Regions from separate parts of the Desulfitobacterium elongatum genome, predicted to be linked through region 1. Evidence: riboswitches for the same ligand, from Rfam matches in the RefSeq annotation. Region 1 holds a riboswitch; each other region holds the start of a gene.

Region 1 (10,443 bases):
AATCCGTTTCTATTCTCAAATTCTCTTTGGCCCAATCACTCATAATAAGATGAGTATTTACTTTACCTGTCTCTTTTAAGGCCCTCAGTAAATTCATGGCATATATCGTCCCAGTTGCCCCCGTAACTCCCACTACAATTTCCATCATTCTTCTCCTTACAGGTGTAGACCATTAATTTCATCTTTCCTACCCATTTTATAGTGAAAGACTTATTCCTGATTCTGATGCAAAAATCCTCCTTTTTCCCGAAAGTTCCAGTGGGACAATCGCACTTGTTTGCTATAGTTATCGCGTTCCTCTGGGTCCTTCAGAGCATAGTTTGTCAATATCCACAATTGTTTATCCTTTGCAGTCTTATTCTAAAAGATCAAAACGAGCTTCACCCACGTTGATACGTGATGCGAAGCTCGTTTTGACATCTGTTATTCTTTTCCGTTTTCATCGACTCATCTTTAATTCTTATTTCAAATGATCATAGATTACTTTATCAATAGAAATTGTCCCTGCACCTTTGATTGACAAGTAAAGGGCTATCATAAAGAGGGCAAAAACAAACTCAATGCCTTGAATAGCTCCATTCAAGAAGAAACCATTTGGCCAATGAACCATAAACATCGCTACTAAAACATTAATCGCAAGTACAAGTGCAGCTGGACGAGTGAATAAGCCAAGAATAATTGCTATTCCACCAAAAAACTCGACTAAAAAGGATAATCCAGCTAAAGGCGCCGAGATATGAAAGGTTTGAGCAAAGAAGCCGAGGGTGCCCTCCCATCCATATCCTCCATACCAACCTAGTACTTTTTGGGCTCCATGGGCAAAAAAGATAATTCCTAAGGCGAGACGCAAAATTAAGAGGCTATTGGATTGGGAAACTGCAAAGACTTTTTTTAGAAGACTGGTCTCAGTTGTGGTTTGATTATTATTCATTTAAAATTATCCGTCCCTTTTTTAAAGTTATAAGTTTGGTGGCGCCAACCTAACTTCACTTATTAAGACGGAAGATATCTCAATGGGATAGTAAAAAACATTCAAGTAATCTATTGAAAAATTTTCCTCCCAAGAAAAAACAGCTCCCATAAGTGCAAAAACTTACAGAAGCCGTTCCAGAACTAGAAGAAAAATCATGTTAACTCATGAATAAACAATCCGCTTCTAAGCTTAGGTTCAAACCAAGTTGACTTGGGTGGCATCAATTGATCGGCATCGGATACTTCAAACAACTCATTGATCGACGTTGGAAACATGGAGAAGGCAAGTTTCATATCACTGTTGGCTCTTTTTTCGAGTTCTTTGAGTCCTCTTATGCCGCCGACGAAATCTATTCTCTTATCTGTTCTTATGTCTTTAATATCGAGAACCGGTGTTAACAAATGATTTTGAAGCAAGGAAACATCGAGCCCCTCAACAGGATCCTCGGAAAGAATCTCCTCCTGTGCCGTTAACTTATACCACATTCCCTCCAAGTACATCCCAAAGGTAGCCTTTGCTATAGGTTTATACGGTTCCGAGCCCATTTCTTCTAGTAAAAAGGCTTTCGCTACTTCGCTTAAAAATTCGTCTTTACTATAGCCATTTAAATCTTTGACTACGCGGTTGTAGTCTAAAATCATCAATTGATCATGGGGAAAGAGTACAGAAAGGAAGAAGTTGAATTCCTCTTCTCCAGTATAATCTGGATTTTCTTCTCTTCGTTTCAATCCGACCTTAACAGCTGAAGCGGTTCTATGGTGCCCATCTGCGATATAGATGCTTTGGATATTTTTGAACCCTGTATAGACTGTTTCCAGGTCACTTTCCTTATCGATTTTCCACACGATATGCCTAACTCCATCAGGAGCTAGAAAATCGTATAAGGGAGTTCCCTTCTTTGCCCTCTCTACCACTTCATTAATGTCTTTTTGCGAACGATACGCTAGAAATATCGGTCCTGTTTGAGCGTTACAACGATCGACATGGTTTATTCTATCGATTTCTTTGTCTTCTCTCGTTTTTTCATGTTTCTTTATGACATTATCGAGGTAATCATCGATCGCTGCACATCCCACCAGACCCGTCTGGGAACGCCCCTCCATAATCAGTTCATAGACGTAGTAACAGTTCTTATCTTCCTTAATCAATATGCTCTCATTCATCATATCCTGCAGAAGGTCTCTTGCTTTCTCATAGACCTTCGTATCATAGGGATTAAAGTCTTTATCAAATTGTGTCTCTGCTCTATCAATTTTCAAAAAGGATAACGGTTCCTTCAATACTTCTTCCAAAGCTTCTTGACGATTATATACATCATAGGGAAGTGCTGCCACTTTACTTGCAACATCTTCTCTAGGTCTTACTGACTTAAAAGGTCTTATAGTAGCCATACTCTTCCTCCGCTCCATAAGGTTCTTGTGAAACGAGGGGACAGGCACCCGTTTCGCTTCTTGCTTGCATTTGGTTCTGTGAAATGAGGGACCTATCTCCTCGCCCCCTCTCGCTACTTGATAACTCTTACTCTTAGAACTCCCTCGATCTCACTCAGTTTCTTGATTATTTTAGGAGAAGACGGGCATTCGATATCAATCATCGTATAGGCCCACTGTCCTTTACTCTTGTTCATTAGGTCAGAAATATTAAAGTTCTCTTTCGCTAAAGTTGAGGTGAACTGGCCGAGCATGTTCGGGATGTTTTTATGATTAATGGCTATACGACCCGCTTGATTACATACTCCCATGTCACAGTTTGGATAGTTCACCGAATTTTTGATATTCCCATTTTCTAGATAGTCCATTACTTCCTGCACTGCCATAATCGCACAGTTATCTTCTGATTCACTCGTCGAAGCTCCTAAATGAGGAATGGTAATGACTCCCTCGACGCCGCACACCTTAGGATTCGGGAAATCTGTAACATATCGACCAACTTTTCCAGACTCCAAGGCTTCAATCATATCCTCATCGATGACCAACGAATCTCTGGAGAAGTTCAGTATTTTAACTCCCTCCTTCATCATCGCAAAGGTATCTTTATTAAATATTCCCTTGGTCGAGTCTGTTAAAGGCACGTGAACTGTAATAAAATCACAGTCTCTAAAGATCTCATCGACAGACTTGATCGGCTTAATAAATTTCGAAAGTTTCCAAGCGTGTTCCACAGAAATGAAGGGGTCATAGCCGTAAACTTCCATCTCAAGTTTATTGGCCGCATTAGCCACCAAAACTCCAATCGCTCCAAGCCCTATGACACCAAGCTTTTTGCCTTTAATTTCGGTCCCGGCGAACTTCGATTTATTTTTTTCAACGAGTTTTGCAACCTCTGGATCCTGTCCACATGAGTTCACCCAGTTAACTCCACCAACAATGTTACGTGCAGAGATAATCAATGCAGCGATGACCATTTCTTTTACCCCATTCGCATTAGCACCTGGAGTATTAAAGACGACAACTCCGTTTTCAGCACATTTATCCAGAGGAATATTATTGACTCCAGCACCTGCTCTAGCAATTGCCTCTAAGGTACGGGGCAATTCTAAATCATGAATACTCGCACTTCTAACAAGTACCGCATGTGCATCATTGAATCGATCAACCACTTCGTAATTGTCACTCAATAAGTCTAATCCCACATTGGCTATAGGATTTAAGCAATTTATCTTAAACATAATCACACCCACCCCTTAATTTTTCTACCTATTCTTTAGCAATTTTTATCTAACTCTTTTCGGTTTTCTCTAACTATTTTCTTCTTCAAATTTCTTCAGGAATTCGACTAAAGCCTTAACCCCTTCGATGGGCATCGCGTTGTAAATACTTGCTCTCAAACCACCCACAGTCCTGTGTCCCTTCAAGTTATCAAACCCAGCGGCTTTCGCTTCCTTGATACACTTTGCATCGAGCTCTTCCGAACCTGTGACAAAGGGGACATTCATTAAAGAACGATCCTTCTTCACAACAGTACCTCTAAACAGTTGGCTTGAATCGAGGAAATCATAGAGGATGGCAGCCTTTTCCTCATTTATTTTCTTCATGGCCTCGAGACCGCCTAGCTTCTGAAGCCACTTAAAGACTTTGCCACAAATATAGATTCCATAGGCTGGAGGGGTATTATACAAAGAATTATTGTCTGCATGAATTTTGTATTTCAACATCGTTGGAGTCCCAGGTAAGACATCCTCTGTAATTAAATCTTCACGAATGATGACCACAACCACCCCTGCAGGGCCAATATTCTTTTGAACGCCGGCGAAAATAAGACCATATTTCGTGACATCAACGGGTTCTGAGAGAATATCTGAGGACATATCAGCGACTAGAATCTTTTCCCCGGTATCCGGTAATTCATTAAACTTCGTTCCGTAAATTGTGTTATTGTGGCAGATATAAACATAATCAGCATCCTCAGAAATCTTGAGGTTCTTTAGATCTGGTATATACGAAAACGTCTTATCTTCAGAGGAAGCTATGACATTGATCTTTCCGTATAGTTTACCTTCAGAGATTGCCTTCTTCGCCCATTGTCCAGTGTTAATGTGATCGGCTACTCTATTCTTCATCAAGTTCATGGGAATCATAGCAAACTGCTGTGAGCCTCCACCTTGAAGAAATAAGACCTTGTAATTATCCGGTATATTCATCAGATCTCTAAGATCCTTTTCAGCTTCTGCGATAATGTTCTCGAAGGCTTTCGAGCGATGACTCATCTCCATAACGGACATGCCTGTACCGTTGTAGTCTAACATCTCCTCTGCTGCTTCTCTTAGCACCTCTTCTGGTAATACGGCTGGACCCGCGGAAAAATTATAGACTCTTGCCATGAAAATCTCCTACTTTCTCATACTATTTTTATTAAAAATGACTCATCGCTACTAAAATTTTGCTACTTAAATAGTCTTCTCTCGCCCGTAATTTCTGTAAGAACTTACGAAGCCACGTCTTTCTCAGTCGGACCTCGTACCATCGAATAGGTCATTCTCATAAAATACTCCTTTTTTAAAAATTTATTGTTAAAATGTATCAAACTGGATATCTAGGGAAAAACAAAACCCACCCCATCATTGGGGCGGGAATTCCGCGGTGCCACCCAAGTTTTAACCGATTAAAGGTACATGAAAACAGACGCTTAAAAATATAAAAACCCCTCATCCCAATTAGGGACGAGAGGTTATTCCCGCGTTGCCACCCATGTTGCCAAATCGGCCAACTTATGTCCGCGCTATCGGGCGGAACCCGTCACAATTCATCATTGGCCACTCCAGGATGGAATCCTTTAGCTTCGTAGACTGACTTGCACCAACCGTCAGCTCTCTAAACTATTGAGCTTGGGACTTCCCTTCATCGTGTTAAGTATTTTTCTAGGTTATTTAGATTCTAATCTATAACAGGTCATCCTGTCAAGACTATTTTTGGCGAGTAACTCAATTTGTTTGAGCTCGCTAATTAAGTTATCATGTTTTTATCTTTTAGTATTTTTTTATATTTAGCATCTAGATGTTTTAACTTTTTTGAAAAAGACTCAAAGTCAGAAATATAAAAAAGCCTTAGAGCTTTAACCTCCAAGGCTTTTTACGTTGTACTTTATCACATTAAATTAGGCTGCTTGCTTCTTATTACCAGTTTGTAGTAATTTTTGATTTTTCTTAAAACTAAGGTATCCGCTTACGCCAATCATTTCAGCATATTTTGCGAATTTCATTACTGCTAAGTCTGTCCAAACATAACCGAAATTATTATAGGATCCGGAAGCAAAGAACTGGAGATTCATGAATAACGCTACTAAACCACCCCAGAATACTTTAAAGCCTAGAATCATGACTAAACCAATTCCAATTTCACAAGCAACAACCATGACATCAGTAAGTGCAGGCATCATATTTACGAAGAAAATATTAGCAACCCAACCATACCAATGGGTGATACCCAGTGGATCAGGATGGCCGGCAGCCGCTAGATTATTAACCATTCCTTTAATTAAACCAATCGAATTGAGTTTTCCATCAGAAAGCCATGTTGTAGCTTTGCCTATTCCTGCTTCAACCCAAGCATACCCAAAAATCACTCTTGCTACTGTAAAGACAATCACTAATAGTGCTGTTTTCCAATCCTTCATCTCTGCTTTTAAAGCATCAAAATAAGATGTCATAATATAATTCCTCCCAATATAGTGTACTGAAAATAAGAAAACCCAAATTAAAAGACAAATTATAAGAGCACTTGACTAAGATAATGGGCCCTCAAATATCCCTCCTTTAAAATTTTAACATCTAGTTGTCTCATTATTTAATAACAGGACGTTGAGACAACATTTCGATAACATTATTTTTCATTGCAATAAGCATGCCAACACGAAAGCCCGATAAATACGCGCTTATTATATCGAAATTTGTAAACTAGTTAACGTTAGAATGTTAACTCGTTGTAAACCAGTTAACATAAGGCCGGGATTTATGTTAACACCTTAAAAAGCGTTAACTATTTTAACGTTTAGCAAAATCATATTATATTTACTCTCTTATTCCTCTTCCAAAATGTTTAAAGCCAGTATCACTCTTAAAAGAGAGTTACTGGCTCATAGTTTTCCTCAGTATTATTTACTTCCCCGCTTCTAGGTTTCCCTCTAGACCTATTTCAGCCGCGACGTTCTGCATGCCTTTGATGGTTTGCTCGATAACATAATCCAAGTCCATCTTTAGCCTTTCTGCACCGTCTTCTATGACTTCACGGCTGACTCCCTCAGCGAAGCTCTTCTGCTTCCATTTCTTTTTTACGGATTTTACAGTTAAGTCAAAAAGGCTTTTACTGGGTCTAAGAAGTGCCGTGGCAGAAATAAGACCTGTCAGTTCGTCAATGGTATAAAGCACCTTTTCAACATTTTCGATGGGTTCCACTTCGTTGACAAGTTTGTAACCATGGCTTTCTATGGCCCGAATATACTCTTCAGGTAAATGCCTTGGCTCGAGTATTTCCCTCGTTTTGTGACAATGCTGTTCAGGGTACATCTCAAAATCGATATCATGTAATAGTCCAATGATGCCCCATTTTTCAGTATCTTCATTATAGAGGGAGGCAAATTGGCGCATGACAGCTTCCACTGTTATGGCATGTCTTAAAAGAGTCTCACTCTTGACATATTCGCTTAGAAGTTGCCATGCGGCTTCCCGATCGTGTTCATAATCTGGCATTGAAATTCCTTCTTTCTCAATCTATTTTTAATCCTTTGAAATTTGATTGCTCTGGCTAAGATCACATTCCTCAATTTCGTGTTTTTATTTAATCAAGTTCATTAAGATTATAGGGAGTTTCCTGATAGACATAGTAATTGAGCCAGTTTGCAAAGAGCAAATTGGAGTGACTCCTCCACTTAACGATCGGTGGTTGTTTCGGATCATCCCCCGGATAATAGTTTTGAGGGATGTTGATAGGAAGACCTCCTGCTATATCTCGGTCGTACTCAGATTTCAAGGTCAGGGGATCATATTCTGAATGGCCTGTCACAAAAATTTGCCGACCACCTTTTGTGCCCACTATATAGACGCCAGACCCCTCGGATTCAGAGAGAATCTCTAGCTCAGCAACCTTTTCGATATCTTCCCTTCTTACTTCCGTATGCCTGGAATGGGGGACATAGAAAATATCGTCAAACCCTCTGAAGAGCCTAACATTCTTTCTGTTAATGGTATGGGGAAAAACGCCAAACATCTTGGCAGGAAGTGAATACTTTGGAACACTAAATTGATGGTACAATCCAGCTTGTGCTCCCCAGCAGATGTACAGGGTCGAATAAACATGATGTTGGCTCCAGTCCATGATCTTCACTAACTCCGGCCAGAAATCAACCTCTTCAAAATCCATCTGCTCGATTGGCGCTCCAGTGACAATCATTCCGTCAAATTTCTTATCCTTAATGTTCTCAAAGGTATCATAGAATTTGACCAGATATTCTTCTGGAGTATTCTTGGAACGATGCGTTTCGGGATAAAGTAAGGTGATATCGACTTGTAACGGTGAATTGCTTAGAAGCCTCAATATTTGTGTTTCCGTGATAATTTTATTGGGCATGAGATTGAGAATCAGGATACTCAGTGGTCTAATATCCTGATGTGAAGCCCTTCCCTCATTCATGACAAAAATATCTTCATTATTTAATATTTCAGCAGCTGGTAAACCATCGGGTATGTTGATAGGCAAAGTGACTCTCCCCTTTCAAAACAAAAATCCTCATTCATACGAAAGAGGATTAATTTACACCATTTCCTCTCTCATCTATCAATGTATCCATTGCAGGAATTGGCACCGTTGTATTTTAAAAATACCGGTTGCCGGGTTTCATCGGGCCAGCCCCTCCACCACTCTTGATAAGAAGTTGATTCTATTCAATTATCGATATTAAAGAAAATAGCCATTGCTACTATATTATTACATTCTTTCATTTAAGTCAATCTGTCCTATAACAAAAGCAAAAACCGGACTCTTGACCCTTTCCCCTATCATTCGTTTGTGGCAACTGTTCGCTATGAAACAAATAAATCTCTACATATTATTACAGCACTTGGGACATCTATCTAAGACAAGGCATATTATGTACTATCTAACGAAGGGAGGTTGAAAGTATGGCAGTGGGGTTAGATGGAGTTATGCGTCATGGTGAGAAATTAGAAGGTATCGCAATCGTAGTTGTAATCATTCTTCTGCTTATTGCGATGGGAATTGCATTCTAAAAGAGTTCTAATCTGATGTGAGAGGAGGAGATCAATTTGTACGGCATGGGTTATGGTGGCGGATGTTGCAACCCAATTGTTATGGGCGGAGGTCAATGTGTTGGCGCAGCTATTATTGCCATTGCTATTTTGATCCTTATCGCCCTCGGCGTAATCTTCTAAATTAAGGATGCTTGGGCATCAATCTGAATAAGAGAAAGGAGATTGAGGTATGTTTGGTTTTAGGCGTTTTGGATTCTTTCCGTTTTTTTTCCCGTTTTTTCCCTTCTTTTTCCCATTTTTCTTCTTTGGTCACCGTCGGAGATTCTAACAACGAAAGGCCGGATATCCCGGCCTTTTTCTTTGCTATAACTCCTTTATATACGCAGTGCTGCCAAGTCAAACTTTGGTACGATTCCCTCTTGCATGGCCCGACTCAAGAGTGCAGTAATAGCCTCATATCCTTTTTCGCCTAAATCCTCGGAATACTCATTCACGTAAAGATTGATATGAGCGTTTGCCACTTCACTGGACAACTCTTGGGCGTGTTGTAGCACGTACTCCCGGGACTCCTGCGGATGGGCCCACGCATATTTAACTGATGCTCTGATCCATCCGGAGATAGCATCCAAATCCAAGGACCGACGAGCAATAATCGCTCCCAGTGGAATCGGTAAACCGGCATCTGACTCCCACCAGCTCCCTAAATCAGCCAAGAGCTTTAGACCATACTCAGGGTATGTAAAGCGTGCCTCATGAATGACTAGTCCTGCGTCAATTGCCCCATCGCGTACCGCAGGCATAATCTCGTCGAAGGGCATAACAACAATTTCACCTATGCCCCCTGGAACTTGCTGAGCTGCCCATAGCCTAAACAGTAAGTAGGCGGTGGATCGTTCACTGGGCACAGCTACACGTCGTCCCTTCAAGCCCGCTGGTCCCTTATCAGCAGCGCTTTCGTCTGAGGTCAGTACCAGTGGCCCACATCCTCTCCCCAAGGCGCCACCGCAAGGTAACAAAGCATATTCAGACAACACCCAGGGCAGTGCAGCGTACGAAATTTTTACCACGTCCGGGCCTTTTGAGCTGGCTGCCAAACTATTTGTTATATCTATATCTGCGTAAGTTACATCAAGTTTCGGTGCATCAGGAATGAGTCCGTGGACCCATGCGTGAAAAATGAACGTGTCGTTAGGACAAGGTGAAAAGGCAATTTTCATAGTAACTCCTCCAATACTGTATAAGCTTTTTCCAAAACATCGAATGCTTCTTTAATTCTCCAGGCGCTCCGATCCCTTGGCCCGACCTGGTTCGAGATAGCGCGGATTTCCAAGGCAGGTACTCCGAAAATCTGAGCAGCTAGAGCAACGCCGTACCCCTCCATCCCCTCGGCAGCAGCACCTGGCACGCGTCTACACATTTCTTCAGCACTCTCCGCTGTTCCAGTCACCGTAGATACTGTGATTATCGGACCGACGCTAACCGGGAGCTTTGCGGCACGCAAAGCCTCCGTCACCTGATCGACTAAGCTAGACTCTACTTCAACTTTGGTGGAGCCAAATTCTAATTCATCCAAAGACCTAAATCCTTCCGGCGTCTCTGCTCCGAGATCTGCCGAAACAATCTCATTGGCTAACACAAGGGAACCGACCTCAGCCCTGCCAATAAAACCCCCACCGATACCAGTACTTATAACCAACTCGTATTTAGTCGTCGCTAATACCTTCGCTGTATTCGCTGCAGCTGCCACGGGACCAACTCCTGCTAGCAA
Region 2 (10,443 bases), 1.4 Mb from region 1:
TCAGCAGAATCACACCGTGTCTTCAAAGCCATGAAGAAAGTGCCCTTTGTTGTATGTGTTGATCCTGTTTTAACTCCTTCTGCGGTAGCCTTTGCTGACCTGGTTCTGCCAGCTGCAATGAGCGTAGAGCGTGACAGCTTAAGAAACTGGTGGACACCGTTAAGATCAATTTCCAAGGTTACTCAATATGAAGACTGTAAGACCGATGAAGAGATCGTTTTAGATCTCGGCAAACGCCTAAATCCAGAAGCGTTCCCATGGGATACAGTTGAAGATATGATTGACTGGGCCTTAAGACCAGCCGGTGTTACCTTCAAAGAATTGGAAGAAAAAGTTGTTATTTGGCCGGAAGTTAATTATAAAAAATATGAAAAAGGGATACTCCGCCCTGACGGAGAGCCTGGATTTAACACTGATACCGGATTGGTTAATCTTTACCAGGATATCTTTGTTGAATGGGGCCTAGATCCGCTTCCATACCATATGGAACCGGTTTACAGTCCGGTTTCTACTCCACAAATGATGAAGGAATATCCGTTAGTTCTAACTGCTGGATCACGGTCGTGGGAATTCTTCCATTCCGAACATCGTCAGAGTGCAACCATGCGGGAATTCCATCCGGATCCCAGAGTAACCATGCACCCCGATACTGCTGCAAAATATGGCATTAAAGAGGGAGACTGGGTATGGATTGAAAATAACGGCGGGAAATGCAAACAGGTAGCTGTACTTGATCCGGGTTGGGACCCCAGAGTTATTCATGGTGAACATGGCTGGTGGTTCCCGGAAAGAGAAGCAGCAGAACCTACCCTCTATGGTGCATTCGAATCCAACATCAACAACCTTACAACCCAATGTACAACTGGCCCCACCGGATATGGTGCTCCGATAAAGAACACTATTTGTAAGATTTACAAAGCGTAAAAAAAGGAGGTAAAGAAATATGTCACGTAATGGTTTATTAATTGACTATGAATATTGCACGGGTTGTCATAGCTGTGAAGTCGCCTGCAAAAAAGAGTTAAATCTTCCTAAAGGCAAATTTGGCATTAAATTAGCTAAAAATGGCCCTTTTAAACTAAAGGATACTGAAGACAAATGGGAATTAACCTATGTTCCCATCCCTACGCAACTTTGTGATTTGTGCGGTGATAGAGTAGCTTCTGGTAAAAAACCAAGTTGCGTACACCATTGCCAGGCATCCGTTATTGAATTTGGACCAGTAGAAGAACTGGCAAAAAAGATGACCGACCCAAGAAAAGTGCTGTTTGTTCCCTAATCAAATTTATTAAACCAGAAGTTTTTTACCCTAATACGCGGTATATTCATTATACCCCCCCTCTTTATGAGGGGGGGCGTAAATAATAGTTGCGCTTTCGCCTTCGATGAGGGGGGGGGGACAAATGTCCGAATATATAGATCAACTGTGGGATCAGCTGCCCGCGAATGAAAGACAGGTTGTTAATATCTTAAATAAGATACAGGCAGAGAATGGTTTTATCCCTAGAGATTTATTGCTTGAGCTGGCAGAACGCACCGGAATTCCAGAATCTCAGATTCATGGTCTGGTGAGTTTTTTTGACTCCTACCGCACCAGACCAGCTGGTAAACATCGGATTCGTATCTGTTATGGAACTGCTTGCTATGCCCGAGGGGCGTCCCTCATCAATAACCGTTTTGTCGAAGTGCTAAATTTAGATGGCAGCGACACTTCACCGGACGGCCTTGTCACTTTAGAACAGGTCTATTGTGTAGGAGCATGCAGTCAGGCGCCGGTAATTATCCAGGACGAGGAAATTAAGAACAGAATAAAGTCTTACCAGGTGCCATTGTTGCTTGATGATTTGAGGAAAAAGTTATGAGCCAATTTCATGTCCCCGCCCGTCGGAAGTACCAGGTAGCTGCATCAGTTCTGGAAGAAATCAAAGAAAAAAAGAAACCGTTTGAGAATCCTTTTAAACCAATAGATTTCGATGTCCGAATTCCCTTGCATAGTCTGACAGAGGAAGGACGACTGTCTCTATTCCCGAAGATATCAAGAATCAGCATTGGTATGGCTACCTGCGGCCGCGTTGCGGGGGCGCAGTCTATCACCCAAACTCTGGTTGGGCGGGATTGGGAAAATAAGGCTCGTGTTGTAAGTGTGGGTTGTCTGGGTGCCTGTTATGCTGAACCCCTGGTAGATATTAGAACTCCTGAGGGCAGGCATCACTTTTATGGACGAGTGGATAGACAATCAGTGTGGAGTATCATCACAACAGCACAGGGAAACCCTCCCCCGGCGCACCACCTTTGGGCAATAGCTCAAGAACGTCAAATCGGAGTTTTGCACGGCATTCATGATCTCGAGTTAATCAAGTTAGTGAATTCCAGTTTTAAAGAATTTTTTTATCCTCAGGTACGTCGTATTAGTGGCCGCTGTGGTCTGATAGATCCGCAAAATATAACTGAGTATGCAGCTATGGGCGGTTATCACGCGCTGGAAAGGGCCCTTTTCAAACTCAAGCCGAGCAGCATAATTGATATGGTTGAGGCATCAGGACTTCGTGGTCGAGGCGGGGCCGGTTTTTCTACAGGTGAAAAATGGAATATCACATCCCGTAGTCCTGACCCCATGCGCATTGTGGTGGCAAATGCTGATGAGGGTGATCCGGGCGCTTATATGGACCGGGCATTGCTGGAAAGCGATCCCCATAGTGTGTTGGAGGGTTTGATTATTGCTGCCTATGCCATAGGAGCCTCCCAAGGTTATATCTTCGTACGCCATGAATATCCACTGGCCGTTCAGACTTTACGCAATGCTATTTCCAGTGCCCGCAAAGTAGGATTGTTGGGTAGAAATATCATGGGCTCGAGCTTTAGCCTGGAAATTGGTGTTGTGGAAAGCGCCGGTGCCTTCGTTTGTGGTGAAGAAATAGCTATGCTGCAAGTAATGGAGAACAAGCGAGGAGAGCCAAGGCGTCGCCCCCCTTATCCAGCTGTCCAAGGCCTAAAAAACCATCCCACCCTTATCAATAATGTCGAGACCTTGGCGAATATTCCCTGGATTGTGCTAAACGGTGTTGATGCCTTCCGGGAGTTGGGCACCTCGAAAAGTCCGGGTACCAAAATCTTTTGCCTGGCTGGTGCTGTCGAACGCATGGGGTTCATTGAGGTACCACTAGGCATGAATACCCATGTTCTTGTGGAAGAAATCGGAGGCGCTTCAAAGCAATCGGTCAAAGCTTTACATATTGGCGGTCCCTCTGGAGGGATTGTCCCTTATAGTGATTTTAGTCTTGATTACGAAAGCGTGGCTGCTACTGGTGCAATCATGGGCTCGGGGGGCTTAGTGGCCCTGGGGACTAATAGCTGCATGGTCGACATGGCTCGGCATATGATACATTTTATGGCTCATGAATCCTGTGGAAAGTGTGTATTCTGTCGGGATGGATTACCAGAGCTGGAGTCTCTTCTGATGGAGCTATGTATCGGCAAGGCTCAGGAGGGAATTTTAGAAGAGATCGAGGAGCTTAGCAGAGCTATAGCGGACTCAGCTTTGTGCGGTCTGGGCCAGACAGCTGTTAATCCAGTTTTGACTACCTTAAAGGACTTTTATATTGAATACCAGGCGCATCTAAGGGGTTGTTGCCCGGCAGTTCATTGCAAACCCCTTATCGATTTTGAGATTAATTTAACCTCTTGTAGAGATTGCAAGGCTTGTTATCTGGTTTGCCCCAGCGGTGCAGTAAAAATAAGATCGGGCCAGGAACGGTATGTAGTAGATCGACAGCTCTGCACCAAGTGCTGGGCATGCTATGAGACCTGCCCCTTTGATTGCATAAAGATCACTTCGGAGGAATTCATGTGGAAGAATTCGTAGAAATAGTCGTAGATGAGCAAAATGTGCATGTGCGACGTAATATCCCCTTGCTACATGCTTTAAAAGAAAGAAACATAATTTTGCCTTCTATGTGTTATAACTTAAGACTGGAATCTTATGGGAGCTGCGGTCTTTGTATATTGGAAGTACACGAGGGCGATGCCTGGAAGGTGCAACATGCTTGTCTGATGCTAGCTGAAGAAGGATTACGGATCCGGACCAGGAGTACGCGTATATCAAAGTTGCAGGCTCGGGCAGCTCAGCTTTTACTGAAAAGAGGACCTTTTTTAAAGCAAGAAGCTGGAGAATTATTGTTTTCATTGATTAGTCAATCAGAGGAAAGCAATAATTCGGGTTCTCAAAAGGAAATCAATGTGGGGTGTATTCTGTGCGGGCTTTGCGTTAGAATATGCAGGAAAATTGGCAAGAACCAGTTGGTGTTTTTGGGTAAAGGGAAAAACCTTCGGGTCGGACTGGTTGAAGGTAGCCAAACTGATAGCTGCAACCGCTGCAAGGCTTGCTGCCATATTTGCCCGACAGGATTTATTAGCCATGATGCCCGGCAAGTGTTTACATCCCACTTATATAGATAAAGCCAAGCAATAAAAAATCTAATAATAAAGTAAGTTTTACGATTCGCTCCAGTACAAATAGTAATAAAGGTTTTTTTCCCCTTATATCTATTATATAATTCATGTAAAGCCTGAAGACTGCATTTGGGTTAGCCCTATGGTATATCCCATATTTCAGGGATACTAAGAAACAAGGAGGAGAACTATGTCTGCCACACTGCTCAAAGCCAGCAAAGACGAGGCGATCTTTGAGATCAACATCGATGCAAAGACCTTTGAAAAAGCATTAATGGAAGAGTACCATAAAGCCACGGCGGCAAAAGATAAAAAATCAGCGCCCGCGTTCCTGAGTAACGAGGTGCGGTTGGGACAATATCCTGAGCTGGAGAAAATAGCAGGCAAGGCGTTAGAAAGTCTTATGCCTTCCTATTATATGAGCGCAATTAAGGAATTGGGGCTTCATCCCATCACGTTCCCAAAGGTCATGCCAAAGACTATGGCACTGGGGCAGCCCTGCATCGTCGAAGTCCGTGTTGGCCTTGAACCCGAATTCGAGCTGAAACAGTTTGAAGGGTTGGAGGCCACTTATACACCGGTTATTGTCACTGAAGACGACATGGCACAGCAGTTGGCCGGCCTGCGCAAGCAGCATGGTGCTGAAAACGATGACGCAAAACTGCTCGAAAAGCTCCCCTTTAATTCCATCGAAGCGCTAACAGAAGAGATTCGTAGCTCTTTCAAGGCGATGGCCCAAGAAAAAACGCATATCCACAAAAAAGAAGCCGTGATGAAACAACTCCTAGAAGCAAATCCCTTTACCCTTCAAGAAGAGATCATAGAGCAGCAGATCATGATCGAGATTAATCAGATCCGCATGCAGATGGGACCGCAAGTCATGGAAAACTACATGAAATCTTCTGGCCGCACAATGGACGATCTCAGAAAAGAAGTCCGCCCCCAGGCTGAAACAACGGTTAAAAAGAACCTGCTTCTCAATGCCATCGCCGAAAAGATTTCACCCGAAGTCACCGAAGAAGACATTAAAGAAGCCATCTCCAAACAACAGGGTTCTTTCATGGGACTCACTGCTGATTATGAAACACGCCGCAAGAGTATTGAGGGGATACCTGGGGCCTTAGATCAGATTAAGCATTCCATACGACTAGAAAAGGTTGCCGACTATATTGTTACCAAAGCTATCCTTTACGAAAATAAACCCACGAATATTATGAACGAACTTCCCGAGTATTTGAAATAAATCTTATAACTTAATAGGCAAACTAAAGTTTACCTCACAAGTAGTAAGGACAGCCGGATTCTGGCTGTCCATTGATTTTATCGATTACAATAAAGCTTCAAAATCATGGATCACTTGATAGATGGGGGTACTTACAGCACCTATGAAGGGATCACGGTCTGCCGCATCGTGTAATAATCGGGTATTAAAACCTTGTTGTTTCATTATAATTCTCTCGTTTTAAAGATTGCTCTAAGTCGATAATTAAATCTTCAACCCCCTCAATTCCAACCGATAAGCGCAGGAGGCGGTCATCCACCCCAAGTCGCTCGCGGACTTCCTGTGGAATATCTGCATGAGTTTGGGTGGACGGGTAAGTGATTAAGGATTCAACACCGCCAAGACTTTCGGCATAGGAAATAATCTGGAGGGATTTCAGAACCTGCGGAATTAAGGTGGCATCTGTCACTCGAAAAGAAAGCATGGCGCCAAACCCGGAGGCTTGCGCCAACTGAGTACAGTATCCAGGGTGGGTCTCGAGACCGGGGTAGTATACGTCTGTTACAGAGGGATGATTAACTAACCATTGGGCAATTTGCTTGGCGTTTTCCTCTTGAGCCTTCATGCGCAGTGCTAAAGTTTTTAGGCCTCTGATCATTAACCAAGAATCTTGGGGACCCAGTATAGCTCCTAGAGAATTTTGCAATCTCGCAAAGCGTGTGGTTAATTCCTCGCCTTTTACGACCACAAGGCCAGCAATGATGTCATTATGTCCTCCCAAATACTTCGTGCCACTGTGGATTACAATATCTGCGCCTAAGTTAAGTGGTTTTTGAAAAAACGGGGTAAGAAACGTGTTGTCCACAATATTCAAGAGTCCGTGTGAATGGGCCAGGGAAGCAATTCCATAAAGATCTGCAATCTTCATTAAGGGGTTCGTCGGAGTTTCAGAAAAAATGGCTTTTGTGTTCGGGAGAATTTGCCTTTCAATCTCTTCAAGGTTGCTGGTATCGACAAAGCTCACCTGTAGTCCGAAGCGGTTGAATACTTCGTTCAGGATGCGATAGGTTCCGCCATAAAGATCCTCTGTGACGATGAGATGATCCCCTTGGGAAAATAAGCTTAGAATGGTGGTTATGGCTCCCATGCCCGAGGAAAAAGCATAACCTTTTGTTCCTTCTTCTAAGCGAGCAATGGCATCTTCAAGCACTTGACGTGTTGGGTTGGCGGTACGGGAATAGTCAAACCCAGTACTTTCACCTAAACCTGGATGAGCAAAGGTTGATGAATTGTAGATTGGAAAGCTGATCGCCCCCTTGGGGTCTATACGATTTCCGATTTGTGCAAGTTCAGTTAAAATGTTCAATTCTATTTCCTCCTTGATAAGCTTGAAGATATAAAAACAAACCTCTCTTCAGACAGAAAAGAGGTTTGTTTTCTCTCATCTGTTAGGATTGTCATCCTACAGGAATTAGCACCATGCTTTAATCGCTGGTTGCCGAGCATCATCGGGCCAGTCCCTCCGCCACTCTGGATAAGAGCAGATATTCAGTTCAATATTTTTTCGTGTTGAGAAATGCGAGGAAAAACTCGCTTCTGATTAATTTAACCTTAGTGAAACTTCCCAAGAAAATGAAAACGACCTCAAAAAGAGGTCGTGGTTTTACTTCACGTCCTCTTATCTTCGAACAAGGTTCTCTGGAATTAGCACCTCGCATAATGCAGGTTGCCGGGCTTCATCGGGCCAGTCCCTCCGCCACTCTTGATAAGAGTTGTCAGATATTTAATTGTTGGAATCAACCAGATATCAAAATCTTATCGTATATGATAATCTAATGAGTAAGTATTTGCAACAGATATAATCGGGCATATACGGTTGTTTGAGATAAATATAATTGAATATCTTTGTTTTTCTTGATAGGATTATATAGGAGGATTAATTTCCAAGTTGTGGTTTATAGAGATCAGATAATCATATACAATTACAGAAGATCCACAAGTGCAGATGCCTTGAAAGGATTCAGTAAATAATCTATAATCCAAGTATTAAGATTGGAATAGTCGGAGGACATTTCGATACATTCGGAGGGGTTAAGTATGGAATCTAAACTGAATCATTTAAAACAAATCATACGTGAAATGGAATCGGTCATCGTAGCTTTTTCTGGCGGAGTTGACAGCACCTTTCTTTTAAAGGTTGCACATGAAGTCTTAGGTGAAAGATGCCTCGCTATTATTGGCTCATCTGAAACTATGCCTACATCAGACTACACTACCGCTATGAATCAGGTTAAGGTCATCGGGGCTAAACATCAAGTCATAAAGACTGAGGAATTAGCGAAGGCGGAGTTTGTTTCTAATCCCAAAAATCGCTGTTTTCATTGCAAAAACGAATTGTTTTCAAAGCTTCTAAGTATCGCTCGAGAAAAGGAGATTCAATGGGTAGTCGATGGAAGTAATGCGGATGATTTAAAAGATTATCGACCGGGAATGCAGGCTGCTAGAGCATTGGGTGTCCGAAGTCCGTTACAGGAAGCGGGCTTAAGTAAAGATGAAATTCGTCTGCTTTCAAAGGAAATGGGGCTCTCAACATGGGACAAACCCTCAAGTCCCTGCCTCTCCTCACGTTTCCCTTATGGCGAGGAAATAACAATCGAAAAACTACAGCGTGTCGAAAAGGCAGAGACATACTTAAATGAGCTAGGGTTCAGAAATTTGAGAGTTAGACATCATCAGGACATAGCACGTTTGGAAGTTCCCAAAGCAGATTTTTCTAAGCTCATAGAAGCCGATTCTGAGGCCCTTGTAGGGAAGCTCAAAGAGCTTGGATTCACTTACGTTACGCTTGATCTAGAAGGTTTTCGGAGTGGTAGCTTAAACCAAAGCCTTTAATTTAATAACAGATAAGTGATGATTATTAGCCCAATAGTCACCGTGCCAGCTATAAGATAAAGAAAGGTTTTACTCATCAGTTTTGGAGTAAACCTTTCTTTTTTTGTCTCACTATCTTTCATACTGACACTTCCCTTCCAAGTTTACCCTACTAGAAATTGACGGCGAATTGACACTATATTTAATTGCAAGAAACATACCAAAAGGATATTATTGACTTATTCAGAGATTTGCTGTGAATTTAACAGGATTATAGAGTTATTAAGTGTAGGTTGCAGGTTCTTATGTAAGAATAACTGTAGGAAAACCTACAATCTTGCCTCATTTCGTACATTTGTCCGATGACTAATCGCCACTAAGACTCCCGCTTCTTAAGAGGGAGATAAGTGGCGCTAAATCCTGGATAAGTGATTCTTAGCTTCAGATGGAGTAAGTATTCCTCTTAGGCAAACTCCATCTGAAGCTAAGAATCACTTGATATGAAAGGTACGTGGAGATATATGAAGAGAATTCTTATAGCTGATGATGAAGCGAATATGAGATGGGCCTTGGACAAGGCGCTTTCGGAAGTAGGTTATGAGGTAATAACTGCTGAAAATGGGCAGGAGGCACTTAATTCTATCCAAGAAGATCGTCCTGATTTGATTTTGCTCGATTTAAAAATGCCGAAGATGGATGGAATTGAAGTTTTAAGAGAAGTCAAAACCATAGTTCCAGAGCTACAGGTTATTATGATGACCGCCCATGGAAGTACGGCCACGGCTGTTGAGGCTATGAAACTTGGAGCTTATGACTATATCATGAAGCCTTTTGATATCGATGAACTGCTTATGGCAGTCGACAAGGCCTTTGAACTGAGGACACTGCGACAACAAGTGAACTATCTGAAGCAGGAAGTCACTGAGCAACATGGATGGGAGCAAATGGTAGGGCGCAGTGCTCCCATGAAATCCGTGTTAAACTTGGTGGAAAGAGTTGCTCCGACCTCGGCGACTGTCCTTCTCCAAGGGGAGTCGGGTACGGGCAAAGAACTCGTCGCACATGCTATATATTCATCTAGCACTCGCCGGGAAGGCCCCTTAATCCGGGTGAATTGTGCCGCCCTTCCTGAGTCACTTATGGAGAGCGAACTGTTTGGACATGAGAAAGGAGCTTTTACAGGAGCACATGCCCGTAAAGCAGGGCGTTTTGAGTTAGCTGATGGTGGCACGCTCTTCCTAGATGAAATCGGTGAGCTCTCTCCTGGGGTGCAGGCCAAGATGTTAAGAGTACTCCAAGAACGTACGTTTGAAAGGGTTGGCGGAGTAAAGACACTTAAGGTGGATGTTCGAATTATCGCGGCAACGAATAAAGATCTTTTGACAGAAACTAAGGAGGGGCGCTTCCGCGAAGATTTATACTATCGTCTGAGCGTATTCCCAATTAACCTTCCTCCTTTAAGGGAAAGGATAGAAGATATTCCGCTTTTAGTTCAGCATTTTCTTCAGAAGTTAAGTCCCACAGGGACGCTGAAAAAATTTAGCGATGAGGTCATAGAGAGGTTTATTTGCTACGAATGGCCCGGGAATGTCCGTGAACTTCAAAATATTGTGGAGCGAATGGTTATTATTTGCCCAGATCAAGAGATTGGAGTAGAGTGGGTACCTGATTTGCTAAGGCAAGAGAAGCGTGGAGGGGCAAATCAACCGCTGAACTTACCTTCCGAAGGAATATCTCTAGAGGAATTGGAAAAATCTCTTCTGGAGCAAGCTTTAGAGCGTGCGGAAGGGAATCAAACGCATGCGGCACAACTCCTTGGCTTATCTCGGCATGCTTTTCTCTACCGATTGGAGAAGCACGGAATTGACCGGCAAAAAAGCAGGAGGGATTGATCGTGCCGA
Region 3 (10,443 bases), 1.4 Mb from region 1:
CTTTCTCAGCCTTCATCGTAGCTTTATTTACAGAAATGTACGGCTTCCCGCTTACAATGTATTTACTTTCTGGATGGTTAAGTAAAAAGTTCCCTCAATTAAACCTGTTTTCCCACAATTCAGGTCACATTTGGTTTGATTTATTTGGTTTAAGTGGGGATCCACACACTAATCCTATTCATATTGCAAGTACTTGGCTAATAAGCGGTGGCCTGTTTTTCCTGGCTGTAACATGGGTGTTTTTATATAGGGCACAACGCGAAGGAGTTGTAGCAAAAACAGGTCCGTATGCGTGGATTCGCCATCCTCAATATGTAGCCTTTATTATTATCATGTTTGGTTTCTTATTACAATGGCCTACGTTGTTAACGTTGATCATGTTTCCAATCTTAGTAATAATGTATATTAGATTAGCAAAGTTTGAAGAAAACGAGTCCGCCAAAATATTTGGTGAAGAATATATAGGATATGCCAATAAAACAGGACGCTTTATTCCAAGGCTAAAGCAACCATAAAACCTATATGCAGCATACTGAAAGTTCAATTTTCCATTATTCGTAAGAAATTCATAATTCATTCATGAGATAATCGTATCTTTATCTTATACTTTAAATATTGAAAGAGACGGAAGGATATTCAGGAGGTGTCGAATTCTAAACTCAGTCCTTCGGAAGATGATGTCTGGGTCTACTATGCAGTAAGAACGTCTCTGGTTCAGCAACGAAGAAGTAGAGTAGAACACATAAGGGGTGATAAACTATGTGGGATTTTCTTTATCAAAATTGGGGAATAATCGTGTTTATAGGTGTGATGCTGTTCATGCACCACCGAGGAGCGGGTGGGTGCTGTGGAGGAGGAAATCAACATGGTCCCCAAGATACAAAGAATCCAGGGTATGGAAGCAAAATTCCAGAAAAAGAAGTTAAGTAGTCCATGTAAAGCTTGAATGTTAAGTTGATAAAGAAAAAAAGGACTATCGCAAAAACCTATCCATTGTCAAAGAGGCGTTATTGTAGCGCAAAGGAGTTGTTTGTTTGATGGCAAGGGTGAAACAGATCCGATTAACCCGAAGGAATGCCATAAAAGCCGGCTTGTTTATGGGAGGTGCACTTACGTTGGGAATTGTTCCAGGGAAAGTTGCCCAGGCCAGTCCGGCTTCGTCAAATGAATCCGCTTTAGGTGGGAAGAAACAACTGGGCTTTATGTATGATGAAGAGAAATGCATTTTATGTGGGGCCTGCGTACAAGCGTGTAAGAAGCTTTATCAATGGGAGAAAGGGGTTCAATGGCGCAAACTTGTTATCGGTAAGAAAGATAATTTGTCCGTGAGCTGTAATCATTGTGAAGATCCAGCCTGTGTGCAAGTTTGTCCAGTAAAGGCTTATGAGAAGCGGGAAAAAGATGGGATCGTTATTCATGACAAAAACCGTTGTGTCGGGTGTAAATACTGTCTATATGCTTGTCCTTACCATGCACCCCAATTCGGTGAAGAATCGGGAACAGTTTGCAAGTGCCAATTTTGTTACACCCTTCAGGATCAAGGGGAAAAACCAGCCTGTGTTAAAGCTTGCCCTGTGAAAGCGCTTCAGTATGGAGATCTCAGTGAACTAATGAAAAGCCCGAGAGCGGTACTCGGGCAGTTGAACGGCCTGCCTTCGCCTACAATTACGGGTCCATCGTTGGTCATCATTCCGAAAGAGGTCAAGAAATAATAAGCGAGGAAAACTTATGATATTACACTGGGGTATAAAAAAGAGCACGTTTATTTAATGTGAGGAGTGAAAAGATGAATTGCTGTGATAATAAACAAGAAAACGAGAATGATGGTAAACAAAAGATGAAGCATAAGGGGCATATGTCCCATATGTTGCTGATGATATTATGTTGTGGTGCACCACTTTTAATTCTTTTTTTTCTACCATTTATCAGTAGTAATGTATCTCCAAATACAAGGAATATCCTGATATCCATAGTCCCATTTATATGTCCCATAATGATGATGTTTATGATACCTATGATGATGAAAGGAAATAAAGAAAAGCAAACGGGGCATAATCATCGTGAACTTGTAAAAAATGAGAATATCTCGAAAGAATAATTAGTGTGATTAACGGCAATACGGGAAGAAAATCTCCAAATGTAAGTATTGACATTTATTCATCTACAAGTTAATATCGTATTAAATCGATTTGAATACTTAGTTTTCTCTTATCCTGAGCAGTGGAGGGATTGGCCCTTTGAAACTGCGGCAACCGACGGTTTGTACGGTGCCAATTCCACAGAAATTTTTTTCTGACAGATAAGAGAGGTGCTTTTTAGTGAGACCTCTTTTGTACGGAAAGCAGAAGGGGTTTTTCTTTACCCATAAAACCTAGTAATCGTATACACATTGAAGGGTAACGCTGGAAGATTAGCATAAGCGAAAGGATGAAAAACACATGGTTATTAAAGTTAATGGTAAAGAGGTCAATTTAGAGAAAGAAGTAACAATCAAAGAACTCCTCGTACTTCAAAAGGTCCAAATGCCAGAATATGTTACAGTACAGGTTAATGAGGAGCTCGTTGATCAAGGACGGTTCAATGAGGTCAAAGTAAAAGACCAGGATACGATTGAATTCCTCTACTTCATGGGAGGCGGAAGCTTCTAAGCATCAAGTTCTAAAAATTTCAGAAGGAAAAGAGAGGATAAAGAGTGGCTTTTACTGATGAACAACTTGACCGTTATTCGCGACACATTATCTTAAAAGAAGTCGGGGTAAAAGGGCAAAAGAAATTATTAAACAGTAAGGTTCTGATTATTGGTACAGGTGGACTGGGCGCTCCAGCGGCTATGTTTTTAGCGGCTGCAGGCGTCGGAACAATTGGACTTGTCGATTATGATGTCGTCGAATTGTCTAATCTCCAACGCCAAATTATACATTTCACGCAGGATGTCGGGAAACAGAAGGTTCTTTCCGGTCAAGAAACTATCAACCTGATGAATCCTGACGTTAATGTAATAACCTATCGGGAATGGGTGAGCTCTCAAAACATCCAGGATATCATTAAGGATCAGGATTATGACTTCATTATTGATGGTACTGACAATTTTCCAGCCAAGTTTTTAATCAATGATGCTTGCGTATTATCAAACAAACCCTTTTCTCACGCAGGCATCATTCGATTCCAAGGTCAGACTATGACTTATGTGCCTGGGCAAGGTCCTTGCTATCGTTGTATTTTCCATAATCCACCACCACCAGATGCGGTTCCGACCTGTAAACAGGCCGGAGTGCTTGGCGTCATGGGAGGAATAATCGGCACAATCCAAGCGACAGAAGCAATTAAGTATATTCTCGGCATCGGGGAACTGCTCACAGGACATCTACTCACCTATGATGCGTTAACCATGGAATTTAGGAAGATTAAACTCTCTAATAATCCAAAATGTGAAGTCTGTGGCGAACATCCTACGATTACAGAGCTCATTGATTATGAACAAGTACAATGTGATTTTAAAGCCTAGAGGTGGAAAACCATGACGATTCTTCTAAAGCAACAAGATTATGCTAAAATCCTTTCCTATGCCCAGGAGAAGCTACCGAATGAGGCTTGCGGTTTACTTGCAGGCAGGATCGAGGGTGAAGTAAAGACCGTCGAAAACGTCTATTTCCTTAGGAATGTGGACCAAAGCCCGGAACACTTCTCCATGGATCCCCAAGAGCAGTTCGCAGCAATTAAGGATATCCGAAGCAAGGGTTGGGTGCTACTTGGAAACTTTCATAGCCATCCCAGTACACCCTCGAGGCCCTCGCAGGAGGACATTCGTTTAGCCTTCGATCCTGAAGCAAGTTATCTTATTTTATCACTTCAGGACAAAGAGAAGCCTGTGATTAAAAGCTTTAAGATTAATGAGGGGAAAGTGAACGAAGAAGTGCTGCAACTTATCTAATGATGTTAAGGGGAGAAAAAGAGTATGGCAAAAGTTGATTATAAAGCCTTGAAGTCTGGCGGTCTCATGAGACAAGTCCAAAAAGACCAGTTTTCCATGCGTTTAAAGATTGTAGGAGGACAAGTCTCGGCGGATCATCTTAAAAAGGTTTATGAAATTGCTGAAAAATATGGGCAAGGTTATGTTCATTTAACCTCCCGACAAGGAATAGAGATTCCTTTTATTAAGCTTGAGGACATCGAAGAAGTTAAACGTGAAATGGCAACGGTGGGACTTCAAGTGGGTGTCTGCGGTCCGCGTGTACGTACGATTACGGCATGTCAAGGTTCGAGCATCTGTCCGAATGGTTTGATTGAGACGTCCGAACTCGCGGAAAAATTAGATCAGCGATATGCAGGTCGAGAGCTTCCGCATAAATTTAAGTTCGGTGTAGTCGGATGCAGCAACAACTGCCTGAAAGCTGAGGAGAATGACCTAGGGATCAAAGGTGGAATTCAGCCAGAATGGCAAGCGGCTTCCTGTACATTTTGCGGACTTTGTGCAGCAGTTTGTCCGAAGAAAGCTATCCAAGTCAGTCGCGACGAACAGACAGTTACGTTAGAGCAAGACCTCTGTAACTTTTGCGGAAAATGTGTGAAATCCTGTCCTACCGAAGCTTGGACAGGGAAAAATGGCTATAACGTCTATTTTGGTGGACTCTTTGGTAACCAAATCGCAACTGGAAAATCGGTATTTCCGATGATTTATAATGAAGAGACTCTCTTCAGCGTTGCCGACCGGACCCTTGAATTCTTTAGTACGTACGCAAAACCGGGAGAGCGGTTTGGCAAAACTTTGGATCGGGTCGGTTGGGAAAAATTAGAGAAGGATCTTCAGGAGGCCATAAAATGAGCATAAAAGCCAATGATTTTATCGACATCACGGAAGTCGTCTGCCCAATCACGTTTGTTAAGGTTAAAGTCGCCATGGAAGAGCTTGAACCGGGTGAAGTCTTAGAGATCAAAATGAATTCAGGAGAACCCATCCAGAATGTGCCCCGGAGTTTGAAGGAAGAAAATCATAAAATCCTTCAAGTCGTGAACAATGAGGATGAGACTTACACTGTTTATGTAGAAAAGGGTGAGGAGCTGTAATGAAATTCAACACCTCCTTACTCCATGGGAATTTCAAGGGTGATCAGAAATCGGGAGCAACGACGATCCCCATTTATCAATCCACGGCCTTTGCCCATGATACAGCTGAAGAGTTAGAAAAGATCTTCATGGGTCATGAACCGGGTTTTCTCTATACCCGACTGAACAACCCTACGATTGAAAGCTTTGAACGCCGGATGGCCTTCTTAGAAAAAGGTGCCGGGGCCGTTTCCTGCACTTCCGGTATGGCGGCTATAAGCATGGCTGTACTGACCTGCTTACAAAGTGGGGATGAAATTCTGGCCGGCAGTGGGATTTTTGGCGGAACGTATACTTTGTTTGAGAACTTTAAGCCACTGGGCATTCTGGCTTCCTTCCTCGAGGAAAGTACAGTTGAGGCCTTTGAAGCAGGGATTACGGATAGAACGCGATTAATCTTTGTCGAAACCTTAGGTAACCCTAAACTTGATGTCCCAGATATCAGACGGCTTGCAGAATTAGCACATTCTAAGGGAATCATTCTGATTGTTGATAATACATGTACGACGCCTTATTTAATCCGTCCACTCGAACTAGGTGCAGATATCGTGATTCATTCTACTTCCAAGTACATTAACGGAAGTAGTAACTCCATTGGTGGGATTATTATTTCTAATGGACGCTCAAATTGGGATGTCGAGAAGTTCCCCGGATTTAAACCGTATAAAAAGTTTGGCCAATTTACCTATCTGGCTAAACTACGTCAGACAACATTTAAGGATTTTGGAACCTGTAGTGCACCTTTAAATGTCTATCTCACCAGCTTAGGGTTAGAGACCTTGGGAATCCGAATGGATCGCATCTGTGACAATGCCTTAGCTTTGGCACAAGCCTTGAAAGATTCTCCAAAGGTGAGTTTCGTAAACTACCCTGGGCTTAAGGATAACCCGTATCACAACATAGCCCAAGAGCAATTCTCCGGCAAATTTGGAGGGCTCCTGACCATACGCGTGGGTTCAAAGGAAAACGCCTTTCACGTCATCAATAATCTACAATATGCTTTAAACGCATCGAACATTGGAGATGCTCGGACGTTAGTGGTTCATCCTGCCTCAACAATCTATGTTGCTAATACAATGGAAGAACGAGAGAAGATGGGGGTTTATGAGGATCTCATTCGGATAAGCGTGGGTCTTGAAGACGCTGAAGATATCATTGAAGATTTTCTCCAGGCGCTATCTAAGCTCTAATAAGTATCCTTCTTCCCAGTACGTTTTCTTATCCAAGTAGAAGATTTTCTCGGATTAAACTCATAAATAGACTTTCAGTAGACCTTCCGGCCGAAGGTCTTTTTTTCTATCGTTTATTTACATGAAGTAATTCATGAGAAATTCACAATTAATTCATGCGAAAATCGCAACTCTATAATACAATCATAGTATAAAAATAGGGTAGCCCCCTATCCTATATCCTTACAATAGATATAGGGAGCTGATAGTCTTGGATGAAGTGACAAAGCATAACAGTCTTCCCTGTGAAAGTCAAATCAGTAGGGCAAGAACAGTCTGCCACGAAGAGAAGACAATTAATGAGCTTGTTACCCGTTTGAATCGCATCGAAGGGCAGATACGGGGTATCAAAGGAATGATTGAACAGCACGTGTATTGTGATGATGTACTTAATCAAATAGCCTCTGTGCAATCGGCTTTGGATGGAGCCTCTAAGCTATTGCTAGAAAAACACTTTAAAGTTTGCGTAAAAGAACGTCTAAGTCATGGAGATAACAAGGTGATTGATGAAGTCCTTAAAACAATTTTTCGTCTAAAAAAATAAACTGAGGTTTAGCTTTAGTTGGTAATACTAAAAGCGTCTTTTAAACTAGGAGGAATTAATATGGCAACTAAATCACTTAAAATAGAAGGAATGACTTGTGCTGCTTGTGCCAAGACCGTAGAAAGGGTCACAAAAAAGCTCGAAGGTGTAACAGAATCCAGTGTTAACTTTGCTACTGAAAAGCTAAACATTAACTTTGACGAGGCTAAGGTTTCTGTAGGAGACATTCAGGCAGCTGTTGAAAGGGCAGGTTATAAGGCCCTTTCTGATGTTGTCAGTAAAACAATGAGAATCGAAGGGATGACCTGTGCAGCGTGTGCGAAAACAGTCGAAAAGGTTACTGAAAAACTTGACGGTGTTACTGAAGCAAATGTTAATTTCGCAACAGAAAAGTTAAGTGTTAGCTTTGAATCTTCTAAAGTTAAAGTATCAGATATTAAGAAGGCAGTAGAAAAAGCTGGCTATAAAGCAATAGAAGAAGATACTGAAGTCGATATGGATAGAGAACGAAAAGATGCAGAAATGAAACTTCTATGGAAAAAGTTTATTCTATCTGCGATTTTTACAGTGCCACTCCTTTATATGGCCATGGGGCACATGTTTGGTGAAACTATCGGCTTGAAACTTCCTGAGCTAATAGATCCCATGATGAATCCTCTAACCTTTGCAATCGTTCAATTATTGTTGACTATACCCGTAATCCTAGCAGGAAATAGATTTTTTACAGTAGGTTTCAAGGCATTATTCAGAAGAAGTCCTAATATGGATTCCCTAATAGCCATGGGTACTTCGGCTGCATTCCTGTATGGAATCTATGCTATAGTGCAGATTTACGGCGGAAATTCAGAGTATGCCAATGAGTTGTATTTTGAAGCAGCCGGTGTAATTATTACTTTGATTACACTGGGTAAATATCTGGAAGCCGTTACAAAGGGTAAAACTTCAGAGGCTATCAAGAAACTTATGGGGCTTGCACCTAAGACAGCTATCATTATTAGAGATGGCAAAGAAGTAGAAATTAGCATTGAAGAAGTAGAAGTGGGAGACATTATTGTCGTTAAGCCTGGTGAAAAGATGCCTGTAGACGGTGAAGTTGTAGAGGGAACTACTTCTGTCGACGAATCTATGCTAACCGGTGAAAGTATACCCGTAGAGAAGAATGCAGGGGACAAAATCATTGGAGCAAGTATCAATAAAAACGGAACGATTAAATATAAAGCGACTCGAGTAGGGAAGGATACGACACTTGCCCAAATCATCAAACTCGTTGAAGATGCACAAGGATCAAAGGCTCCGATTGCAAAGCTCGCCGATGTTATTTCAGGTTACTTTGTACCAGTGGTTATTGGAATTGCCATCATTTCAGCCTTAGCTTGGTATTTCGTCGGTGGACAGTCAACCGTATTTGCATTGACGATATTTATTTCAGTGCTCGTTATTGCCTGCCCTTGTGCTTTGGGTCTTGCAACTCCAACAGCGATTATGGTTGGAACTGGTAAGGGTGCTGAATATGGCGTTCTAATAAAAAGCGGGGTTGCCTTAGAAGCAACACATAAGGTTAGAACCATCGTATTCGATAAAACAGGTACTATTACAGAAGGTAAACCCGTGGTAACGGATGTTATTGTTATAACAGGGATTGAACAAAGTGATTTATTACAATTAGCTGCATCCGCCGAAAAAGGATCGGAGCATCCACTGGGTGAGGCTATTGTAAAAGGTGCAGAAGAAAAAGGATTGGAGTTTAAGACGCTTGAGTCATTTAAAGCTATTCCAGGTCATGGAATTGAAGTGAAAATAGAGGGCAAGCATCTTTTACTTGGAAATAGAAAACTAATGGTTGAAAGTAAGATATCCTTAGAAGATTTAGAAGGAACTTCCGATAAGTTAGCGGGGGAAGGTAAGACTCCAATGTATATTGCCATTGATAACAAGATGGCTGGAATCATTGCAGTTGCAGACACTGTGAAAGAAAATAGTAAAAAAGCGATAGAAAAGCTACATGAAATGGGTATCGAAGTAGCCATGATTACGGGTGATAATAGGAGAACGGCTGAGGCTATAGCGAAACAAGTAGGAATCGATAGAATCCTCTCTGAAGTTTTGCCGCAGGATAAAGCAAATGAAGTTAAAAAGCTGCAAGCTGAAGGGAAAAAGGTCGCCATGGTTGGTGATGGTATCAATGATGCACCAGCTTTAGCACAAGCTGACATTGGAATTGCTATAGGTTCTGGGACAGACGTTGCGATGGAATCCGCAGATATAGTTCTTATGAGAAGTGACTTAATGGATGTTCCGACTGCAATACAGTTAAGTAAAAATACCATAAGAAATATCAAGCAAAATCTATTCTGGGCTTTTGGGTACAACACATTAGGAATACCCGTTGCTATGGGGATCCTGTACATCTTTGACGGACCATTATTAAGTCCAATCATCGCAGCAGCCGCTATGAGTTTTAGCTCTGTATCTGTCTTGTTGAATGCTTTGCGCTTGAAACAATTTAGGCCTATAAGATAGTCGGCTTAAGAAGGTTAAAACAATCTGCAAAAAGGAAACTTCCTTTAGTTGGAGCTTAAGCTCTAACTAAGATCCTGGCGATTAGCCAACGGATTAAAGCAGATTATATAAAAAATTATATTTTGAAGGGAGCAGAACCAAATGAAAAAAAAAGTACAAATTGAAGGAATGAGCTGTGGGAATTGCGCTAGGCATGTTAAGGAGGCTTTAGGTGAACTTAATGGAGTAACCCAAGTAGAGGTAAATTTAGAAGCAAAATATGCTATTTTAGATGCAGACAATGATGTGAATGATGAAGATATTAAATCTGCGGTAGATGAGGCAGGATATGAAGTTGTAGGGATTGAAAAGGCATAATGCCTTGAATCTAGTTAGAGACTCTCGTTTTAAACACAATAGTAGGCGTTCTTACCCGAGTCGCAAATGCATATAGGATTGTAGAAAACAAAAAAGCAAGCGATATTCAATGAATGTACTTGCTTTTTTGTTAAGTTAATTGTTTAGCAGATATATCTGGGAACTACAATAGAGCAGCTTGCTGTTATCTTATCTGTTAAGTGAGGTGAATGTAGTGAGATTCAGAGAGTCTGGAATGCCAAACGAAGAGATGTGGGATACATTCTTTGATCCCGAAAATGTATTGTTAAACCTCGGAGTAGAAAAGAACTGTGATTTACTTATTGATGTTGGATGTGGATATGGGACGTTTTTACTCCCCACGGCTGACTATATTAAAGGCAAGGTCATCGGAATAGACATTGACCAAGATATGGTTAATTTATGTAATGAAAAGGTCAAAAGGGTTGGTCGAGATAATATCGAGATTAGGAAAAGGGACATATTTTCCGACGGATATGGGTTTGACAACGAAACCGCACATAGTATATTTTTGTTTAACCTCTTGCACTGTGAACAACCAACAAAGCTACTTTGCGAGACACATAGGGTATTGAGAAAGAACGGCTATCTGTATGTAATTCACTGGAATTATGATGAGACAACCCCAAGAGGACCTTCTATTGATATTCGACCAAGACCAGAGCAAAT

Evidence for each region. Region 1 has a riboswitch for S-adenosylmethionine ahead of metA (homoserine O-acetyltransferase MetA). Riboswitches for the same ligand answer to the same signal wherever they lie in the genome.
Region 2: it holds a riboswitch for S-adenosylmethionine, as region 1 does, so the genes downstream of both, ACZ42W_RS17495 (PLP-dependent transferase) here and metA (homoserine O-acetyltransferase MetA) in region 1, are expected to answer to the same signal.
Region 3: it holds a riboswitch for S-adenosylmethionine, as region 1 does, so the genes downstream of both, thiS (sulfur carrier protein ThiS) here and metA (homoserine O-acetyltransferase MetA) in region 1, are expected to answer to the same signal.

The regions. Positions count from the first base shown of each region.
Region 1 is NZ_AP038772.1:323,386-333,828, reverse strand. It holds gene ACZ42W_RS01535 (UbiX family flavin prenyltransferase) at 1-145, opposite strand, end outside; gene ACZ42W_RS01530 (DoxX family protein) at 461-931, opposite strand; gene ACZ42W_RS01525 (DUF1015 domain-containing protein) at 1,126-2,364, opposite strand; gene ACZ42W_RS01520 (phosphoglycerate dehydrogenase) at 2,478-3,641, opposite strand; gene serC (3-phosphoserine/phosphohydroxythreonine transaminase) at 3,711-4,793, opposite strand; gene ACZ42W_RS01510 (DoxX family protein) at 5,567-6,118, opposite strand; gene ACZ42W_RS01505 (HDIG domain-containing metalloprotein) at 6,567-7,157, opposite strand; gene metA (homoserine O-acetyltransferase MetA) at 7,246-8,163, opposite strand; SAM riboswitch class I at 8,232-8,337, opposite strand; gene ACZ42W_RS01495 (hypothetical protein) at 8,730-8,855, shown strand; gene ACZ42W_RS01490 (1,4-dihydroxy-6-naphthoate synthase) at 9,050-9,892, opposite strand; gene ACZ42W_RS01485 (futalosine hydrolase) at 9,889-10,443, opposite strand, start outside.
Region 2 is NZ_AP038772.1:3,690,721-3,701,163, reverse strand. It holds gene ACZ42W_RS17525 (molybdopterin-dependent oxidoreductase) at 1-924, shown strand, start outside; gene ACZ42W_RS17520 (oxidoreductase) at 944-1,279, shown strand; gene ACZ42W_RS17515 (NADH-quinone oxidoreductase subunit NuoE family protein) at 1,404-1,862, shown strand; gene ACZ42W_RS17510 (NADH-ubiquinone oxidoreductase-F iron-sulfur binding region domain-containing protein) at 1,859-3,862, shown strand; gene ACZ42W_RS17505 (2Fe-2S iron-sulfur cluster-binding protein) at 3,847-4,455, shown strand; gene ACZ42W_RS17500 (trigger factor) at 4,640-5,692, shown strand; gene ACZ42W_RS17495 (PLP-dependent transferase) at 5,877-7,043, opposite strand; SAM riboswitch class I at 7,110-7,212, opposite strand; SAM riboswitch class I at 7,347-7,443, opposite strand; gene larE (ATP-dependent sacrificial sulfur transferase LarE) at 7,769-8,563, shown strand; gene ACZ42W_RS17485 (sigma-54-dependent transcriptional regulator) at 9,064-10,434, shown strand; gene ACZ42W_RS17480 (two-component system sensor histidine kinase NtrB) at 10,437-10,443, shown strand, end outside.
Region 3 is NZ_AP038772.1:3,742,455-3,752,897, reverse strand. It holds gene ACZ42W_RS17795 (methyltransferase family protein) at 1-515, shown strand, start outside; gene ACZ42W_RS17790 (hypothetical protein) at 760-930, shown strand; gene ACZ42W_RS17785 (4Fe-4S dicluster domain-containing protein) at 1,038-1,712, shown strand; SAM riboswitch class I at 2,206-2,306, shown strand; gene thiS (sulfur carrier protein ThiS) at 2,439-2,648, shown strand; gene ACZ42W_RS17775 (HesA/MoeB/ThiF family protein) at 2,693-3,505, shown strand; gene ACZ42W_RS17770 (M67 family metallopeptidase) at 3,518-3,931, shown strand; gene ACZ42W_RS17765 (4Fe-4S binding protein) at 3,956-4,822, shown strand; gene ACZ42W_RS17760 (sulfurtransferase TusA family protein) at 4,819-5,064, shown strand; gene ACZ42W_RS17755 (O-acetylhomoserine aminocarboxypropyltransferase/cysteine synthase family protein) at 5,064-6,293, shown strand; gene ACZ42W_RS17750 (metal-sensitive transcriptional regulator) at 6,553-6,876, shown strand; gene ACZ42W_RS17745 (heavy metal translocating P-type ATPase) at 6,937-9,396, shown strand; gene ACZ42W_RS17740 (heavy-metal-associated domain-containing protein) at 9,538-9,753, shown strand; gene ACZ42W_RS17735 (class I SAM-dependent methyltransferase) at 9,968-10,443, shown strand, end outside.